4 regions of the Kribbella sp. NPDC050241 genome follow, and region 4 is predicted to be linked to each of the others. Evidence: riboswitches for the same ligand, from Rfam matches in the RefSeq annotation. Region 4 holds a riboswitch; each other region holds the start of a gene.

Region 1 (4,795 bases), 580 kb from region 4:
AGGCGCCGCGCGATGACGTCAGTTGAGCTCGAGGCCCGGGTACAGCGGGTGCTTGTCGAGCATCTCGGCCGAGGCGGCCTTGACCTTGTCGGCAACGCCGTCGGCCAGCACGTACTTCGCCTTGGACGGTGCACCGGCGGCCGTTGTCGTCGGCGTCGTCGAAGACAGCACGTCGACCATCAACTCGGCGACCCGGTCGAACTCGTCGGCCCCGAAGCCGCGCGTGGTCAGTGCCGGCGTACCGATCCGGACGCCTGAGGTGTACCAGGCGCCGTTCGGGTCGCGCGGTACGGCGTTCCGATTCGTCACGATCCCCGCGTCGAGCAGCGCCGACTCGGCCTGCCGCCCGGTGATCCCGTACGACGAGACGTCGAGCAGAGCCAGGTGGTTCTCGGTGCCATCGGTGACGAGCTTGACGCCACGCTTCATCAGGCCCTCCGCGAGCACGACCGCGTTGTCTGCGACGGCCTGCGCGTACTCCTGGAACGACGGCTGCCGGGCCTCCGCCAGCGCGACCGCCTTCGCCGCCATCGTCTGGCCGAGCGGACCACCCAGAACCATCGGGCAGCCGCGGTCGACGGCGTCGGCGTACTCCGGCTGGCACAGCACCATGCCGCCGCGCGGGCCGCGCAGCGACTTGTGCGTGGTCGTCGTGGTGACGTGCGCATGCGGGATCGGGTCGAAGTCGTCGGTGAAGACCTTGCCCGCGACCAGGCCGGCGAAGTGCGCCATGTCGACCATCAGCGTCGCGCCGACCTCGTCGGCGATCTCGCGCATCGTCGCGAAGTTCACCTTCCGCGGGTACGCCGAGTAGCCGGCGATCAGGATCAGCGGCTTGAACTCCCGCGCCTTGCGGGCGACCTCGTCGTAGTCGAGCAGCCCGGTCTCCGGATCGGTGCCGTAGGAGCTCTGGTGGAACATCTTGCCGGAGATGTTCGGCCGGAAGCCGTGGGTCAGGTGACCGCCGGCGTCCAGCGACATACCGAGCATCTTCTGGTCACCGAACGCCCGGCGGAGCTTGGACCAGTCCTCCTCGGACAGGTCGTTGACGTGCTTCGCGCCCGCCTCGGCCAGCGCCGGGGACTCGATCCGCTGGGCCAGGATCGCCCAGAAGGCGACCAGGTTCGCGTCGATGCCGGAGTGCGGCTGGACGTAGGCATGCGGGGCGTTGAACAGCGCCGTGGCGTGGTCGGCCGCGGCCTGCTCGACGGTGTCGATGTTCTGGCAGCCCGCGTAGAAACGGTGCCCGATGGTGCCCTCGGCGTACTTGTCCGAGAGCCAGTTGCCCATCGTCAGCAAGGTGGCGGGGGAGGCGTAGTTCTCGCTCGCGATCAGCTTCAGCGAGGAACGCTGGTCGGCCAGTTCGGCCTTGATCGCGCCGGCGACGGTGGGTTCCACCGCGGCGATCACCTGGAGCGCGTTGTTGTACGCGGCCGACGCGGCGGCGGCGTCGAAGGGTTGAGTCATCGTTGTCTCTCCTGCGGTTGCAGTGGGTCGTGGGCACCCAGGCGCACGGTGCCGACAGTCTTCGCTCCCCGGTGGTTCTCCACCTCAGCGCGCCAGTCGCGACGCGGCCACCCTATCGTGCTGCCGCGGCTCAGAGTCAGAGGCTGCGGTCGGTGATCAGGCCGAACGGCGTGGTCCGCGGGAGGGTGCCGAAGACGCCGCCCCAGTCGTTCGCCAGTCGGGACGCGACGAAGGCGTCCGCGACCGCGGGTGTGGAGTGCCGGACGAGCAGGGACGCCTGAAGGCAGAGCGCCATCCGCGCCGCCAACCGGCGGGCGCCCGCCTCGGCGCCCTCGACGTCAGCAAGCGCTTGCAGTACGTCGTTGACCGCGGTGTCCAGGCGTTCGTCCGCACCCCGCGCCGCGCCGACCTCCAGCAGCCAAGCCTCGAGCGACTCGGGCCGTCTGAGGGCTCGCAGTACGTCGAGTGCGTTCACGTTCCCCGACCCTTCCCAGATCGAGTTCAGCGGGGACTCCCGGAACAGCAGAGGCATCCCGGACTCCTCGACGAACCCGTTCCCGCCGAGACACTCCAGGGCCTCGGCGGCCATGAACGGCGTCCGCTTACTCACCCAGAACTTCGCCAGCGGCAGCCCGATCCGCCGGAACGCGGCCTCCTGCTCGTTGCCGTTGGTCGACGCATCAACCGCCGCCGCAAGCCGCATCGCGAGCGCTGTCGCAGCCTCACTCTCGAGCGCCAGGTCGGCCAGCACGTTCTGCATCGCGGGCTTGTCGGCGAGCAGATCACCGAACGCCGAACGATGGCGGGTGTGCCAGAGCGCCTCGACCAGCGCGCGCCGTTGGAGAGCGGCCGAGCCGAGGACGCAGTCCAGCCGGGTCGCGGCCACCATCTCGATGATCGTGCGGACCCCGGCGCCCTCGTCGCCGAGGCGGTAGCCGACCGTGCCGTGGAACTCGACCTCGCTGGACGCGTTCGACCGGTTCCCGAGCTTGTCCTTCAGCCGCTGCAGGGCAAACGCGTTCCGGTTGCCGTCGGCAAGCACGCGCGGGACGACGAAGCAGCTCAGTCCGTCCGGCGCCTGCGCCAGTACCAGGAAGACGTCGACCTGTGGCGCCGAGCAGAACCACTTGTGCCCGTTCAGCTGGTATTCACCGTCGTCACCGGCCGGCGTCGCGGTGGTCAGGTTCGCCCGGACGTCCGAGCCGCCCTGCTTCTCGGTCATCCCCATCCCCGCGAGGACGCCGCTCTTGGTGGCCGCAGGCAACCGGCGTACGTCGTACTGGCGCGAAGCCAGCTGCGGGACCCACTCCTTGGCGAGCCGTTCGTCCGCCCTGAGGGCGGGGACGGCGGCGTACGTCATCGAGATCGGGCAGCCGTGGCCGGGCTCGACCTGGGACCAGACGTAGAAGCCGGCCGCGCGGGTCAGGTGCGGGGAGGGCCGGTCGCTCGTCCACGGCGCGGCCTGCAGCCCGAAGCCGACGGCGCGCTCCATCAGCCAGTGCCAGGACGGGTGGAACTCGACCTCGTCGATCCGGTTCCCGTACCTGTCGTGCGTGCGCAGGACCGGTACGTTCTGGTTCGCGGGGAGTGCCTGAGCGAGGGCCTCTTCGGAGCCCGCGAGCTCGCCGATCCGGGTCAGCCCGGGATCGTCCGCGAGGTCGGCGTACGGACGCAGAGCGTCACCGAGGGCCGTGTCCCGGGTGAAGAAGTTCACCCCCTGGAGTGGGGGAGCCTGATTCGTTACCGCGAATGGGTCCGCCATGTCAGTACGGTAAGCGGTATGGCACGTTCAGGGGCAAGACCCGCGGGTGGGAGCTCCCTCTCATTGGCATGGGTCCGCAAAATCCCCGCGACGACCTGGAAGCTGCTCACCCAGACCATCGGTGTCTGTCTGCGCTACCGGGTCACCGGTCTCGCGGCGGAGGGGGCGTTCTTCGCGATCCTCTCGCTGCCGCCGCTGATTTTCGGGCTGGCCGGAAGTCTCGGTTACATCGCCGGCAAGTACTTCGAGGTCGAGACGATCGACGACATCAAGGCGCAGATCGTCGAACTGGCCGCCCGGGCGCTGACCGCCGACTCCGTCCAGGGTGTGATCGTGCCGACCCTGGACCAGGTCCTGAACGGCGGCCGGCCGGACGTCATCTCGATCGGTTTCGTGCTCGCGCTGTGGTCCGGCAGCCGCGCGCTGAACGTGTTCGTCGACACCATCACGATCATGTACGGGATGGGTGGCAAGCGCGGCATCGTCCGGACCCGGGCGCTGTCGTTCTCGCTGTACTGCGCCGCCCTCGTGATCGGCGTGATCGTCCTCCCGCTGGTGCTGGCCGGACCGGACGCCGTACAGGCTCTGCTGCCGCACCGCCTCGATTTCCTGAACCAGCTGTACTGGCCCGTCGTCACGATCCTGTCCGCGGGCTTCTTGAACACCCTGTACCACCTGTCGGTGCCGGTGCGGACGCCTTGGGTCTCCGATCTGCCCGGGTCGTTCCTGGCGCTCTCGATCTGGATCCTGGGCAGCTTCGTCCTGCGCTGGATCCTGCAGAGCACGGTCGGCGGTACGTCGATCTACGGTCCGCTGGCGGCACCGATCGCCGTACTGATGTGGCTCTACATGACCGCCATCGCGGTGCTGATCGGCGCGGCGCTGAACGCGGTCGTCGACCGGCTCTGGCCGCACAAGGTCCGCGTGACGGAGACGGCGAAGGAGACCGTGGACGAGGTCGAGCCGGTGATGAAGGCGGAGTCGGAGCCGCATCACGACAACCCGCTGACCCCGGTCGAGCAGGAGCGGCCGGAGATCGAGGTCGCGCGGAAGGTCGAGGGCCTCGGCGTACCGGCGGCGGACCAGCCGCCCAAGGCCCCGTCGTCAGAGCGGCCGCCTACGGACCGGCCACCTACGGACCGGCCGCGGACGGACCGGCCACCGAAGGCTCCGGCGGCCGAGCCGGGACCGAAGACCGAGGTCGCCGAGCCGGCCCCCGCGCCGGCGCCGCAGCGCAAGCCCGAACCGGCCTCCGGGCCGGCGCCCCAGCGCAAGCCCGAGCCGGTCGGAAAACCCGGTGCGCAAACTGACACCGACGACCTACGCTGACGCCATCAGCCGGTCCTGGACCAGGACCGCAGGACTTGGAAGGGAGGCCCCCGCCATGAGCTTGGATCAGGCCCACCGGGCCGATGTCTCCCACCCCGTCCGTCCGCTGAGCTGACCTCGCGGCCGGACCCTCCGAAAGGTTCGCCGATGTCAGCCACACTCCAGGCCCTGGGACTCGACAGTTCCACGGCCGACTACCTGAGCTCTGTCCCGGCCGAGCTCGTGCCGGGACGCGTC
Region 2 (4,795 bases), on a different contig from region 4:
ACAGGTACGGCGAGTGCTGCCAGCAGCCAGACGACGACCGGCCGCCGAACGAATCCGGGCACTGTTCCTCCGTCGGGTGCGGTCAAGAGTGACCGTGCGCGTGGACATTACTCCGCTTGGCGCCCCGACTGCACAGCACCGACGGGAGCGTCGCGATGATCACGAGACCATTTTTATTCGAATGTCTTCTTTTCTTAACCTGGAGTACTCGGTAGGGTGCGGACAGTTCCCTCACCGCTCCCAGGAGGTAACGACATGCGAATCCGATTGCTGGTCGCCACCGCGCGCCGCTCACGTCGTACTCCGGGATTCCGACTCCCGGCTTCTACAGCGACGCGGCGATCCAGAAGCTGAAGGCGAAGGGCATCCCTGCGTCGAAGCTGCTGCTCGGCGTCGGGTTCTACGGCCGCGGATGGACCGGCGTCACGCAGGCTGCTCCGGGTGGCGCCGCTACCGGTGCGGCGCCGGGCAAGTACGAGGCCGGGATCGAGGACTACAAGCTGATCTCGACCCGGTGTCCGTCGACCGGGACCGTCGGCGGTACGGCGTACGCGTTCTGCAACGGGCAGTGGTGGGGGTACGACACCCCCGACATGATCCGCGGCAAGATGTCGTACGCGAACACCCAGGGACTGGGCGGTGCCTTCTTCTGGGAGCTGTCCGGTGACACCTCCGACGGGACGCTGATCACCGCGGTGAAGTCGATCGGCTGACACCACCTGAACCGCCGACCGGACCGCCGGCCGCGCCCACCGTCCTGGGCCGGCCGGCGGTTCTCCGGGTCCAGTGGTCCTGTCCTGTCTTGGACAGTTCGCATTTGTGCCAGGCCCCCGCGCAGGGAATCCCTTGACTTACTTCCCGCCGTAAACCGTACTTAGTGCGGGTCGGGGTCGACAGGGGAGGGGCGCGCATGGAGAGGCCGTCGGATTCGTCGTTGATCATCGGTGTGGCCACGTCCACGGCCGAGCGGGTGCAGCTCGCACGGTTGCTGGGTGGGGCGGACGCGTTGTTGCTGGTATCGAGTGCCGAGCAGGCTCGTACGTTCCTCGCGCTGACCGGGGTGACGTCGTCGGCCGGACCGGTCGTGCTGACCCCGACCGTGCTGCCCATTGCCGAGCAGCATGCCCAGATCATGGCAGTGCCCACCCCTGAACCCGAGCCGGTGCTGGAGGAGGAGCTGTACCTGGACGTCGATCGCCGGGTGGTGCGGTGGAAGGACCGCGAGGTTCCCCTGACCCGGCTCGAGCACGACTTCCTGCACTGCCTGGTGGAGGAGCCCGGCCGGGTCTGGACGTACCAGCACCTGCACCACGCCGTCTGGGGCAACGAGCACCTTGGCCACGGCTCGCACATCCACTCCGTGGTGAAGCGGCTCCGCCAGAAGCTCGCCAACCTCGGCGCCACCGTCACCATCCACGCGGTCCGCGGCGTCGGCTTCCACCTGCTCCCGACGGCGTAACTGAGGTAGCGTTTGCGCCGGGTCGTGACTGGCGCATGAGGTGGGCGAACCACCGGGGAGCGATCTCGTCTGGATGACGTACGCCGAGCGCCTGGGCTTCTGGATCGACCGGGAGGCCATGTCATGAATCGGGTCATGAATCGGGTCATGAATCGACCGTTGCTGGTCGGCATCGTCAACATCACCGAGGACTCGTTCTCCGACGACGGTCGCTACCTTGCGGCGGACAACGCGATCGCCCATGCGCGCCGGTTGCACTCCGGTGGCGCCGACATCATCGAACTCGGCCCGGCGTCCAGCCACCCGGATGCCGCCAAGGTGACGCCCGAGCAGGAGATCGCCCGGCTGGCTCCAGTGCTGGATGCGCTGGGCGACCTACCGCTGGCCGTCGACTCCTACCATCCGGCGACGCAGCGGTACGCCGCCGAGCACGGAGCGACGTACCTGAACGACATCCAAGGCTTCCCGGACCCACATCGGTACGACGAACTGGCCGCCCTGACCTGCCGGCTGGTGGTGATGCACTCGGTCCAGCACCTCGGTCCGGCCACCAGGGTTCGTACCGAGCCACAGACGATCTGGCCGGCCATCGAGCGATTCTTCGACGCCCGCGTCACCGCCCTCGAGTCAGCCGGCATCACCCGCGACCGCCTGATCCTGGACCCCGGCCTCGGCTACTTCCTGGGCAGTACTCCGGAACCGTCGCTCACCGTCCTGGCCAACCTCAGCCGCCTCAAGAGCCGCTACAACCTCCCCGTCCTCGTCTCCCCGTCCCGCAAGTCCTTCCTGCGCACGCTCACGAACACGGCGCTGTCCGACATCGGCCCCGGCACCCTCGCCGCCGAGCTCCACGCCACCACCCAGGGCGCGGACTACATCCGTACCCACGACCCGGCCGCCCTCTCCACCGCACTCATCGTCCACACCACTCTGACGAATGGCGCCGAATGCCTCAGCACGAAGCGATAGTCGCCGTACTGCGACAAGCCGACCGAGTACTCGTCATCCGCCGGGGCCCGGAGGCGCGCATGCCCGGATACTGGGCGCCTCTCAGCGGGACCCTCGAACCCGGCGAGAGCCAGCAGCAAGCCCTCGTCCGCGAGGTCCGGGAGGAGGTCGGCCTGGCAGTCACCCCACTCGCCAAGGTCTGGGAGTCGACCACCGCCGGAGGCGACTACCTGCTCCACTGGTGGACCGCGGCGGCATCACCCGGCGAGGTGACGGCGGATCCGCGAGAGGTGGGCGAGACCCGCTGGGTCACTCCCGCACAGTTCCTCGCGTTGCAGCCGATCTTCGCGGGCGACCGGGAGTTCTTCGGGGAGGTCTTCCCGCGGTTGTGAAAAGGGACCGGCCCCACCCGGAAGATCCGAGTGGGGCCGGCTCCGACTACGTCACTGCTACTTGATGGACTTCAGGGCGAAGTCCTCGGTGATCGGTTCACCGGCGAGGAGCCGGGCGGTTCGGGTCTGGGGCTTGTAGCCGTCCTTCGCGGCGATCAGCGTGAGCGGGTTGTTGCGACGGTCCAGCCAGTAGGCGTAGTTGCCGTCCTTGTCGGTGATGAAGGTGTAGGACTGCGCCCACGAGTCCACCTCCACGATCGCCCCCGGGAGCGGCGCGCTGGCCCCGGACGAGCTGACGCCCGTGACGGTGCCCTGCAGCTTGCTCCAGGTCGTCGGCGGGGTGACGTTCATCGTCACGTCCACCGCGGGAACGGAGTAGGGGGTGTTCTCGCCGATCGTGACCTGCCCGCTGTACGTGCCGGGCTGGTCGACGTTCGCGTCGAGCGTGACCTTGACGGTGGTCGACTGGCCGGGAGCCAGCTGCGCCTCGGTCTTGTCGATGGACATCCAGCTCACGTCCGCCGACGACTCCGAGCAGCCCTCGAGACCCGGCAGGGCCTCGCTGTCCACCGTGGCGGTGAAGCCACCGGACGAGCCACCGATCTTGTAGAAGCCGCAAGCCGCGCCACCGCGGTACCGCGGCAGGTTGGAGTTCGGCAGGGCGGACCAGCTGTCGGCCGCCGGGTCATAGGCGAACCCGGCGTTGGTGACGGCACCGGCCTGGACACCGCCGACGACCAGCAGCTTGCCGCTGGCGACGGCGTACGACGCCGCCCAGTGGTCGGCCGGAGCGTCCGGGATCGCGGTCCACGAGTTCGCACCCGGGTCGAAGACGTAGGCCGACTTCAGCGAGTTCACGCCGTCGTTACCGCCGGCGCAGTACAGCTTGCCGTCGATGGCGCCGCAGGATGCGAACGCGACCGACTTCGGGTAGTTCGCCAGCGTCTCCCAGCTGTTGGCGGCCGCGTCGTAGCGAACCACCGTGTTGCTCATCGGGAGACAGGCCGAGGTCGTGCAGCCGCCGACGGCGTACAGCTTGCCGTCGAGGACCGCCTGACCTGCAGCGGCCCGGGGCGCCGGGTTCGCGGCGAGCGCGCTCCAGGCGTTGGCGGCCGGGTCGTACGCCCAGGTCGCCGGGTCCGGACCAGCGGCGGCCCAGCCGGAGCTGGCGATGATCTTGCCACCCACGACGCCGACGGTGATGGCGTTGCGAGCAGCCGGCAGCGGAGCGATGGCGGTCCACGCCATCGTCGCCGGGTCGTACACATAGCTGTTCGCGGACGAGACGCTACCGTTGCCACCGGCAATCGAGTAGATCTTGCCGTCGAGGTTGACCACCCGGTTGTCCATCACGGTCGCCGGGTAGTCGGCGATGTCGGCCCACGGTGCGGCCAACGGGTTGGCGGCCGCGGTCTTGACGGCCGTCTTGCCCGACATCACCTGGCCGAACGAGGTCGGCACCTGCAGCCTCTGCAGCGGGGCGCCGGCGCCGGTCAGCACCTGCGTCTTGCTGGTGGTGGAGCCGTTCGCGTTCTGCAGCACGAAGCCGTTGTCCCGCTCGCCGAACTTGACGTCGACGCCGGCACCGCCGGTGTTGGTGACGGTGAACGACTTGGTCACCTTGCCCGACGGCAGCTTCAGGTTGCCCGAGACGCTCCCCGGCGTGACGCTCAGCCGGCCCGCGGCCAGTGAGTAGTCGGCTGTGGTGACCCAGTCGGCCTCGACGCCCACCGTGTGCTGCGCGGTGACGTAGTTGCCGGCCTTGGCGGTGAAGCCCTGGTCGCCGGACTCCGAGGAGTACAGCCAGTAGAAGCCGTCGTTCAGACCGGTGTCCTCGGGCGTCGCCACGGTGGTCGCGGTCTCGGCCGGGTGGCCGTCACGGGTGACGACCGCACCGATCACGAAACCGTTCGTGTTGGCGTCCTTGACGTTGCCGACGACGATGCCGCCACCAGCAGGCTCACAGGTGACCTGGCTGCCGATCAGCACGTTGTCG
Region 3 (4,795 bases), on a different contig from region 4:
CGATCGCGAGCAGATGCAGTACGGCGTTCGTGGAGCCGCCGAGCGCCATCACGACGGCGATCGCGTTCTCGAACGCTTCCTTGGTGAGGATCTGGCGGGCCGTGATCCCCTTCTGCAGAAGGCCGACCACGGCTTCGCCGGACTTACGCGCGTAGCCGTCGCGACGTCGGTCGACCGCGGGCGGTGCGGCCGAGCCGGGGAGCGACATACCGAGCGCTTCGGCGGAGGCGGCCATGGTGTTCGCGGTGTACATGCCGCCACAGGCGCCTTCGCCCGGGCAGATAGCGCGCTCGACCGCGTCCACCTCGTCCTGCGTGATCAGGCCACGCAGGCAGGCACCGACCGCCTCGAACGCGTCGATGATCGTGACGTCCTTGTCGCCGAGCCTGCCGGGCATGATCGAACCGGCGTACAGGAAGACCGAGGCCAGGTCGAGCCGGGCCGCGGCCATCAGCATGCCGGGCAGCGACTTGTCGCAGCCGGCCAACAGCACCGAGCCGTCCAGCCGCTCGGCCTCCATCACGGTCTCGACCGAGTCGGCGATGATCTCGCGGCTGACGAGCGAGTAGTGCATGCCGACGTGGCCCATCGAGATGCCGTCGGACACGCTGATCGTGCCGAACTCCAGCGGATAGCCGCCGGCCGCGTGCACGCCCTCCTTGACCGCCTTCGCGAGCCGGTCCAGGGACAGGTTGCACGGGGTGATCTCATTCCAGCTCGACGCGACTCCGACCTGTGGCTTGGCCCAGTCGTCGTCACCCATCCCGACCGCGCGAAGCATCCCGCGCGATGCGGTCGCCTCCAGCCCGTCGGTCACCGTCCGGCTCCGTGGCTTCACATCGACCATGCCGGTCACTCTATTCCTCGTAAATCAACAACGCTGCCCTCGTCCGACCGCGCCGGGTCTCAGGACATCTGGTGTGCCACCGCGGTGGCGAAGGCGGTGAGGGCGTCGGGGGCGTTGGTGTAGCCCCAGGGCAGGCTCTCGATCCGGCCTGTGGTCAGGGCGGCGTGCTCCATTGCCGCTGCCTTCGCACCGACTGCCTTCAATGCGAACGACATCGCACCGTGGGCGGAGATGTCCTCCGGCTGTTGCTCGCGTCCGGGGGTCCACCATTTGTCCCGCGCGGCCAGCAGTTCCTCCCGCCGGTTCGAGACCTCGTGCGTCAGGCGGGCGCCGCGCTGCAGCCGGGAGAGCTCGCTGTCGCCGAGTACGTCGACCCACACCTCGTTGATCACCTGTGCGGCGACGGCACTCAGGGCGCTACCCGGCTGTGCGTTCGCCACCACCTGATGACCGAAGTGCACGAGCTCGGCGAGCTCCAGGCCCGACCACTTCGGGGCCAGCACCTGCACCCGTCCGCTGTGCGCGGCGTAGCTGTCGGGATGCCGCTCCACCGCGGACCGAAAGACCTTGTCCTTCACCTCCATCGACGACTGCAGTCCAACCGTCACCCACTGCAGCACCTCCCACGGGGCCGCATCGTCGGGCGCCGCATCGATCGCATGATTCAGTACTGCGCCCGCGGTCCCGAGGACGTCGTGGAAGGACGCGAACTGCTGCTCGGAGACGTACTTCGCGAGACTCCCGCTCCGCACTTCCCAGGCCTCGAACACCAACGTCTGCCCAAGCCACAGCAGCAGATCCGGATCCCCGGGCAACGCCTCCAGCCGCAATTCCAACTGCTCGCTGTGCCCGACCGCCGCCTGCCCCAGCCCCACCACTCGCACCGACCGCAGCCCGGTATTCACCGGCGTCGCCTTCAGCAACGCCATCCCCGTCGACAGATCCCCCGCACGCACAGCGGCGTACGCTCGATCGAGCTCGGGATCGGCCCACGCCTGATCAAGCCGAAGCCTGGAGACATCCACCGCCTTGCGAGAGAAGATCCCCATGCTCGGATCGTACGTGTGCGGGTTGCTCGAATAGACTGCCGAACGATCGCGACTGGCGAGGGTGGAGTACCACCGGGGAGCGGTCGGCCGGTAAGCAAGGCGTCGTCCGCCTGGGCGCCTCCGATGTGTTTCGATCTCGGAGGTCGCTGGATGCGTTATGGAATGAACCCACACCAGTCCGCCACGATGACCCCGGTGTCCGGTCGGGCGCCGTTCACAGTCGTCAGCGGGAGTCCGTCGTACATCAATGTCTTGGATGCGCTCACCGGTTGGCAGCTCGTACGGGAGGCGGCTGGGGCGTTCGGGGTGGTCGCGGCGGCGTCGTACAAGCACGTCTCCCCTGCCGGTGCTGCGCTGGCGGATTCGGTGAGTGCCGCGTATGTGCGCGCCCGTGATGCCGATCCGAAGTCGTCGTACGGCGATTTCGTTGCGGTCTCGCATCCGGTCGATGCCGAGCTTGCGGGTGTGCTCAAGCGGGTCGTGAGCGACGGGATCATTGCGCCTGGGTACGACGAAGGCGTCGTCGGAGTGTTGGCCGGGAAGAAGCGCGGGACCTTTCTCGTCCTCGAAGCCGATGCGTCCTTCGAGCCTCCGGAGCACGAGGTGCGCGAGGTGTACGGGCTACGGCTGACGCAGCAGCGGGACGACCTGCCGTTGACTCGTGAGCTGCTGGATCCGGGCGTGCCGGATGCAGCGGCCCGGGACTTGTTGCTCGGGATGATCGTGGCGCGGTACACGCAGTCGAACACGGTCGCGATGGTGAAGGACGGTACGACGATCGGCATCGGCGCCGGCCAGCAGTCACGAGTCGACTGCGTCCGCCTGGCCGGCGAGAAAGCAGACGAGTGGTGGTCCCGCCGCTCGTCAGAGCCGCTGACCGGCGTCGCGATGGTCTCCGACGGCGCCATCCCCTTCGTCGACAACATCGACGAAGCCCACCGCCACGGCGTAGCCCACATCGCCGAACCCGGCGGCTCGATCCGCTCCGACGAGGTCGCCGAGGCGTGCGCTGCCCGCGGAATCACGCTGTCACGAACCGGCGTACGCCTCTTCCGCCATTGAGGAGGTCAGGCGACGGGTTCGACCTTGGGGGTTTCTTGGGGGGTTGGTGGGGGTGGGGCCGGTGGGCCGCCTTCCAGTTGGATGTCGGGGACGATGCGGTCGAGCCAGCGTGGGAGCCACCAGGCGCGGTCGCCGAGGAGCGTCATGACGGACGGCACCAGGACCATCCGGACGATGCTGGCGTCGATCAGTACGGCGACTGCCATGCCGACCGCGAGCATCTTGACCGTCGGGTCGTCGTCGAGGACGAAGCTGAGGAAGACCACGATCATGATCGCGGCCGCCGTGGTGATGACCCGGGCCGTCGCGCCGATCCCGATCGCCACGGCGCGATGGCTGTCCTTGGTCGCGATCCACGCCTCGTGCACCCGGGACAGCAGGAAGACTTCGTAGTCCATCGACAACCCGAACACGATCGCGAACATCAGCATCGGCACGAACGACGGGATCGGCACCTTCTCGTCGATCCCGACCAACGAGGATCCCCAACCCCACTGGAACACCGCGACGATCACGCCGTACGCCGCTCCGACCGACAGCAGGTTGAGGATCGCGGCCTTGATCCCGATCAGGAGCGATCGGAACGCGACCGTGAGCAGCAGGAACGCCAGCAGCACCACAGCCCCGATCAGCCACAGCATCCGCCCGGACACCTTCTCGGTGAAGTCGACGTACCCGGCAGTGGTGCCGACGACGAAGGTGGGCTCTTTCTGCCCCGCGAGTACGTCGTCCCGGATCCGGTTGACCAGGTCCTCGGTCTCCGCCGCGGACGGCGACGTGGTCGGGATGACGTTGATGATCGCCGTCGTACCGGAGCTGTTCAGGCTCGGCGGCTGTACGGCGGCCACGCCGGACGTCTTCTGCAGCGTCGACGCGAGACCGTTCAGCAAGGTCTGCTTGTCGGTCGAGCTCTCGGACGGGAGCTGTACGACGACCGTCAGCGGACCGTTCGCGCCCGGGCCGAAGCCTTGGGCAACCAGGTCGTACGCCTTCCGGCTCGAGTCCTGCGCCGGATCCGTGCCGGCGTCGAGCTGGCCGAGGTTCATCGACAGCAGCGGGATCGCCAGGACGAGCAGCACCAGCGTGGCGACGATGCCGTACGGCCACGGCCGGACGCTGACCTTGCGCCCCCAGCGGGCGAACGCGCTCTGCTCGTGCTTGAGGTCGCGCCGCTCGCGCTCCTCGGCCCGGTGTTCGGCCACGGCCACCTCGTCCTCGAGGCCGGCCTCGAGCTCCTGTTCCTCGACCAGGTGGTGCCTGTCGTTGCGGTTCAGTACCAGGAACTTCGCCAGACCGAGCATGGCCGGGATGAGTGTCAGGGCAGCCAGCACAGTGACCGCGACCACGATGGCCGACGACAGACCGAGCGCGCCGACGAACGGTACGCCGGACACATACAGACCGAGGATCGCGATGACGACCGTCCCACCGGCGACCAGGATGGCCGCACCGGAGGTCGACTCGGTCCGGCCGACGGACTCCTCGACGCCTTGGCCGTCGTCGAGTTGTTCGCGATGGCGGGACACCATGAAGAGCCCGTAGTCGATCGCGACGCCCAGTCCGAGCAGGGTCGCGACCGTCGGCGCCGAGACCGGGAAGTCCTTCACGGCCGCGAGCAGACCGAGTATGGCCAGGCCGCCGCCGACGCTGAAGATCGCGGCCACCAGCGGCAGCGCGGACGCGACGATGGACCGGAACATCAGGAACAGCAACAGCAGCGCCAGCGCGAGACCGATCGCCTCCGAGAGCGCATCGTCGGCCTGCTTGCCGATCTGCCCGGCGCCTCCGCCGTACTCGACCTCGAGTCCGGCGGAGCGGGCCGGCTGGACGGCCGCGT
Region 4 (4,795 bases):
CGGATCGGATCTCGATCGCACCGAGGGCCAACTCGACGCAGCGCCGAGTCCGCCGAAGTCCTCGATCTGGAAGTGCACGTAGGCGTGCCGGGACCAGTGATCACAGTCCCAGATATAGGAGTCCCGGTTGCCGCGCCGGGCCAACGCCACCGTTCCGGGGCGCAACTCCTCCTCCACCGTCGCCTGATGGACTCCGGCGTCGTCGTACAGCTCGGTCCGCCAGAGCGCCGAACCGTGCAGGAGCCAGAGCAATTCGAAGTTCGGCAACCAGCGCGGACCGTAGGTTGCCCCGGGCGCATAGTCCGCGACCTGGACCACGGAGTTCACGCTGATCACCGGTGGTCGCGATGTCACGAACAGATAGTAGAGCGCGCGCCGGCGACATTGGCCGTCCGGTCGTGCTCTGAGATTGTGAAGCCGGTCATCGCCAACCCCAGGCCGGATGGAGCGCCCCAATGCAGCCTGTCACCGCCGTACGCAGGTTCACCGAGGTCACCGACGAGTTGATCGAGTCGTTCCGGCGCGACGGCTTCGTGGTCCTCGATCAAGCCCTCCCACCCGACCAGGTCGCCGCGCTCCACACAGCGGCCGAGCACCTGTGCCGCGGTGACCTCGGAGCCGTCGAAGGCAGCCCGAGCACGGAGCCGGGCGAGGACGTCGTGCGCAAGTACCTGTGCATTCACCAGCCCCACAAGGTGTCCGACGTGGCGCTGGCCGCGTTGCGCGCACCGCGCGTGGTGACCGCACTGACCGCGCTGATCGGGCCGAACGTGAAGGCGATGCAGTCGATGCTGTTCATCAAGTCCGAGGGCAAGCCGGGCCAGGCCTGGCACCAGGACGAGTTCTTCATCCCGACCAGGGACCGCTCGCTGACCGCGGTGTGGATCGCGCTCGACGACGCCACCGTGGAGAACGGCTGCCTGTGGGTGCTTCCGGGCTCGCACCGGCGCGGTGTCATCTATCCCGATCGGGAGCAGGACGATCTCCGCTTCGACTGCACGGTGGAGTTGTTCGACTTCCCCTACACCGACGACGACGCAGTACCGGTCGAGGTGCCGGCGGGTTCGGCGGTGATCTTCAACGGCTACCTGCTGCACCGATCACTGCCGAACACCACGCGGCGCGGACTCCGCCGGGCCCTCGCCAACCACTACATGAGCGCGGAGTCGCTGCTCCCGTGGCATTCCGTGCCGGCCGGCGTCCATGTCGGCAAGCACGACTACCGCGACATCGTGATGGTAGCCGGGACCGACCCGTACGCCTACAAGGGCATCGACGACATCGCGCGCCCGCATTCCCGCGCCGACAAGGACGGCGGCTGCGACCGCTAGGACACGTCGCTAGAGCCGTGCCCTAGCGGGTCTGCGCCTCGGCGGCGTCGACGGCCTGCTCCAGGAGCAGGGCGATCGTCATCGGACCGACCCCGCCGGGGACCGGTGTGATCAGGCTCGCGACCTCGGCCGCGGCGGCGAAGTCGACGTCCCCGACGTTGCCCTCGTTGTAGCCGGCGTCGACGACGACCGCGCCGGGCTTGAGCCAGTCGCCCTGGACGAAGTTCGGCCGGCCGACCGCGGCCACCACGATGTCCGCGGTCCGGACGATCGCGGGCAGGTCGGTGGTTCGGGAGTGCGTGTAGGTGACGGTCGCGTTCGATGCCAGCAGCAACATCCCGGCCGGCTTGCCGAGAATCGGGCTGCGGCCGATCACGACCGCGTGCGCCCCGGCGATCGGCACGTCGTACGCCTCGAGCAGGCGCATGATCCCGCCGGGCGTCGCGGACCGGAAGCCTGGTTCACCGAACGCCATCGCACCGAACGACCGCGTGGTCACGCCGTCGACGTCCTTGGCCGGGTCGATCGCCTCGAACGCGGCCCGCTCATCGATCTGCGCAGGCACCGGGTGCTGCAGCAGGATCCCGTGCACCGCCGCGTCCTGGGACAGCTTGGTCAGCTCAGCGACCAGCTCCTCGGTCGTCGTCTCCGCGGGCAGTACCACGCTCCGCGACCCGATGCCGGCCTTCTTCGACCGGTTCTGCTTCATCCGCACGTACGTCGCCGACGCGGGATCGTCACCGACCAGCACGGTGGCCAGGCACGGCTGGACCCCGGTCCGCTCCTGCAGTGCACGGGCCCGGTCGGCCGTCTTCGCCACGATCTCGGCGGCAACGTCGGTACCGGTCATCAAAGTGGCAGTCATAGCGCGCGCTCCCTTGGGCGTCGACAACAGGTCAAGTGCCCAGGCGCGCGGCTCGGCCGGATCCTCCGGCGGACCGTTCCCCGGTGGTCGTCCACCTCAGCGCCAGTCGCGGTCCACCGCTCAGGATACCCGGCCACCCTCCGTCGCCTCGGTCAGGAAGGTCTCGATGACAGGGTCACCGAGTTGGGGATGGGTCTTGGAGTGTGGCAGGCGGGTGTCGCGGATCGTCTTGGCCTGGGTGACCAGGTGGTCGATCTGGTCCCGGGTCGTGGCGGCGTCCGAGCTGTTGCCTTCGGCCACTGCTTCGAGGTGCCGGAGGGACTCGCGGAGTGCTTGCGCCCAGAGGAAGGTCGCATCGAGCCAGGCTCCGGCCTCGTCGGCGAACGACGGGTCGGACACCCCGGCGCGGATCCGGGCCGGAGCGTTCTCGATCGCCTCGAGGTACGGCTCGAGCTGCGCGATGGCCCCGGCCAGGTCGCCCGTCTTCCAGGTCTTCCAGAACGCGGCGGTCTGCGCGGCGAGGACCGGCGCGTTCACCAGGTGCAGCCGGCCGTCATAGGTGGTGAGGTCGGCGAAGACCTCCAGCGCAGCGATCGTCTCGGCGTCTCCCCCGGCCCGCTCGGCGAGCGCGCGGTGCCACGAGGCCTGCTCGTCGTACGTCGCCGGGTTCCAGCCGAACTCGGCGAACGAGTAGAGCGCGATCTTGCTGGCCCCGGCCTGGTTCATCGGGTTCGAGATCACGCCGACGACCTGGTCGGCCAGACCAGGCTCGCGACCGCTGTAGGCCGGCAACGGACTGCAAAGGGTCATTCTCAACAACCGTCTCCGGGTCGACCTCCGCCGCGAGCAGGATCCGGGCGGCCGCGTAGTCGTTGACCGGGTAGTTGTCCCAGATGAGGATGTCGTGCCCGAACACGGCCTTCGCCTCGGCCGCTTGTGCGCTCGTGATCGTCTCCGGTACGACGCCGATACCGGTCCAGTGCACGACCACCGCGCTGTCCAGCTGCTCCCGCAGCGCCTGCTTGTACGGCGTCTCGTCGACGTTGTAATACTCGGTCGGGACCATCTGCAGGGGGGCGAGGTCCGGCTTGGTCGCGACCCACTCGCGCTGGATCCGGTTCAGCAACTCGCTCTGTGCGCGCCCGGCTCCGCCACCGCCGGCGCCGTACTTCTCCTCGTCCTCGGCGCTGTGCCACTTCTCGTACTCGATGTCGTCCAGGGCCACATTGAACGCGCGCGCACCCAGCGCGTACAGGGCCTCGAACTTGGCGATCAGCGCCTGGAAGTCGCTGTCGTCGGTGTAGCGGATCGACAGGCCGGGTGACAGCGCGAAGGTGAAGTCGACCTTGTTCCGCACCGCACGCTCGGCCAGCTTGTCGGCCGGGTACGGGTCGCGCCACTGCTCGCGGTGGTACGGGTCGTCCTTGGGCGCGTACTCGTAGGTGTTCATCCGGTGCGTGCCGAGGTAGTCCAGATGGTCGAGCCGGTCCGCGTGCGACCACGGCGTACCGTAGAAGCCTTCGATCGAGCCGCGGTACCGCATCGTCGGCCAGTCGCGGATCTCGACGCCCTCCACATGGTTGCCCTGGACAAGCTGTGCGAAGGTCTGCGCGGCGTAGAAGGTGCCGCGCTGATCGACACCGTCCAGGACGACCTGGTCGTCGCCGACGGCAACGACGTACCCCTCGAGCGGCAACCCGTCGGCAGCCGCGTTCGTGCCTCCGAGCCGCACAGTGACAGCAGACTCGCCGTCGGTGATCGTCCGTACGCCGGCCCGTGCCAGGGTCTCGCGGACGACGCGCTCGGCGTCCGCATCGGTCGTCGGGCCGTGTACCAGCCCGACGGTGTCGCCGAGGTCGAAGCCGTCGTCGCGGTGGGTGGTCTGCTGAGGCTCAGGCGTCATTGCCCTACTACAGCAGTCCGGCGTGATCCAGCGCTAGATAGGCCGCGTCGACTCCGGTCATCGCGCCTGGTGTGCGCAGCTCGGCACGGAACGCATCGACAGTGAGCTCGACCGGCACACAGTCCTCGGTCTCGTCCAGTGACTGCTTGCCGTCCGGCCGGCAGCCGCGCGCGATCGCGATGTACTTCCGGTACGTCGACGACGCCGAGGACCACTGCCAGCCGACCAGGTCGAGCGTCTCGCAGGTGTACCCGGTCTCTTCCTCGAGCTCCCGCGCACCGGCCAGCGCCGGGTCCTCCCCCGGCTCGACCAGCCCACCTGGCAGGTTCGTCACGATCCGGTCGGGTCCGGCCCGGAACATCCGGATCGTCACGATCCGTCCCTCCGGCGTCAACGGCAGCACCGTGACACCGGCGCTGATCCCAGCGTCGGACTTCGGGCCGAACACGTCCCACTCGACCTCACGCCCGTCCGGCAGCCGGTACCGCCGCAACTTCACCGTCAGGAACCGGTGGAAGCCCAGCTCCTCACCCACCAATTCCCAGGCCGTCGGGTCACCGGGCCGAGACAGTTCAGCCGCCGCGGAGTCCGCGGCGGCTGAACGCCATTCCGGCTCGCTCACAGCGGCCGGTCGTCGTCCGGCTCCTCCGGTGGAGCAATGGGTACGTCGTCCGCCGGCGGGGCGTCGTCGGACGA

The links. Region 4 has a riboswitch for ZMP and ZTP ahead of ACIBG5_RS07510 (bifunctional 5,10-methylenetetrahydrofolate dehydrogenase/5,10-methenyltetrahydrofolate cyclohydrolase). Riboswitches for the same ligand answer to the same signal wherever they lie in the genome.
Region 1: another riboswitch for ZMP and ZTP. It lies ahead of ACIBG5_RS04665 (glycine hydroxymethyltransferase); the one in region 4 lies ahead of ACIBG5_RS07510 (bifunctional 5,10-methylenetetrahydrofolate dehydrogenase/5,10-methenyltetrahydrofolate cyclohydrolase).
Region 2: another riboswitch for ZMP and ZTP. It lies ahead of folP (dihydropteroate synthase); the one in region 4 lies ahead of ACIBG5_RS07510 (bifunctional 5,10-methylenetetrahydrofolate dehydrogenase/5,10-methenyltetrahydrofolate cyclohydrolase).
Region 3: another riboswitch for ZMP and ZTP. It lies ahead of ACIBG5_RS25555 (5-aminoimidazole-4-carboxamide ribonucleotide transformylase); the one in region 4 lies ahead of ACIBG5_RS07510 (bifunctional 5,10-methylenetetrahydrofolate dehydrogenase/5,10-methenyltetrahydrofolate cyclohydrolase).

Annotation. Positions count from the first base shown of each region.
Region 1 is NZ_JBITJE010000001.1:1,004,235-1,009,029, forward strand. It holds gene ACIBG5_RS04665 (glycine hydroxymethyltransferase) at 19-1,467, opposite strand; ZMP/ZTP riboswitch at 1,496-1,577, opposite strand; gene ACIBG5_RS04670 (acyl-CoA dehydrogenase family protein) at 1,604-3,229, opposite strand; gene ACIBG5_RS04675 (YhjD/YihY/BrkB family envelope integrity protein) at 3,248-4,558, shown strand; gene rsgA (ribosome small subunit-dependent GTPase A) at 4,706-4,795, shown strand, end outside.
Region 2 is NZ_JBITJE010000005.1:365,644-370,438, forward strand. It holds gene ACIBG5_RS25270 (OmpA family protein) at 1-62, opposite strand, end outside; gene ACIBG5_RS25275 (glycosyl hydrolase family 18 protein) at 309-713, shown strand; gene ACIBG5_RS25280 (winged helix-turn-helix domain-containing protein) at 911-1,459, shown strand; ZMP/ZTP riboswitch at 1,474-1,563, shown strand; gene folP (dihydropteroate synthase) at 1,607-2,428, shown strand; gene ACIBG5_RS25290 (NUDIX hydrolase) at 2,407-2,799, shown strand; gene ACIBG5_RS25295 (S8 family serine peptidase) at 2,857-4,795, opposite strand, start outside.
Region 3 is NZ_JBITJE010000005.1:434,249-439,043, reverse strand. It holds gene ilvD (dihydroxy-acid dehydratase) at 1-847, opposite strand, end outside; gene ACIBG5_RS25560 (hypothetical protein) at 907-1,896, opposite strand; ZMP/ZTP riboswitch at 1,935-2,019, shown strand; gene ACIBG5_RS25555 (5-aminoimidazole-4-carboxamide ribonucleotide transformylase) at 2,047-2,958, shown strand; gene ACIBG5_RS25550 (MMPL family transporter) at 2,964-4,795, opposite strand, start outside.
Region 4 is NZ_JBITJE010000001.1:1,588,148-1,592,942, forward strand. It holds gene ACIBG5_RS07500 (helix-turn-helix domain-containing protein) at 1-354, opposite strand, end outside; gene ACIBG5_RS07505 (phytanoyl-CoA dioxygenase family protein) at 456-1,331, shown strand; gene ACIBG5_RS07510 (bifunctional 5,10-methylenetetrahydrofolate dehydrogenase/5,10-methenyltetrahydrofolate cyclohydrolase) at 1,354-2,196, opposite strand; ZMP/ZTP riboswitch at 2,227-2,316, opposite strand; gene ACIBG5_RS07515 (beta-N-acetylglucosaminidase domain-containing protein) at 2,317-2,922, opposite strand; partial or broken gene ACIBG5_RS07520 (beta-N-acetylglucosaminidase domain-containing protein) at 3,089-4,099, opposite strand; gene ACIBG5_RS07525 (NUDIX hydrolase) at 4,107-4,721, opposite strand; gene prcA (proteasome subunit alpha) at 4,718-4,795, opposite strand, start outside.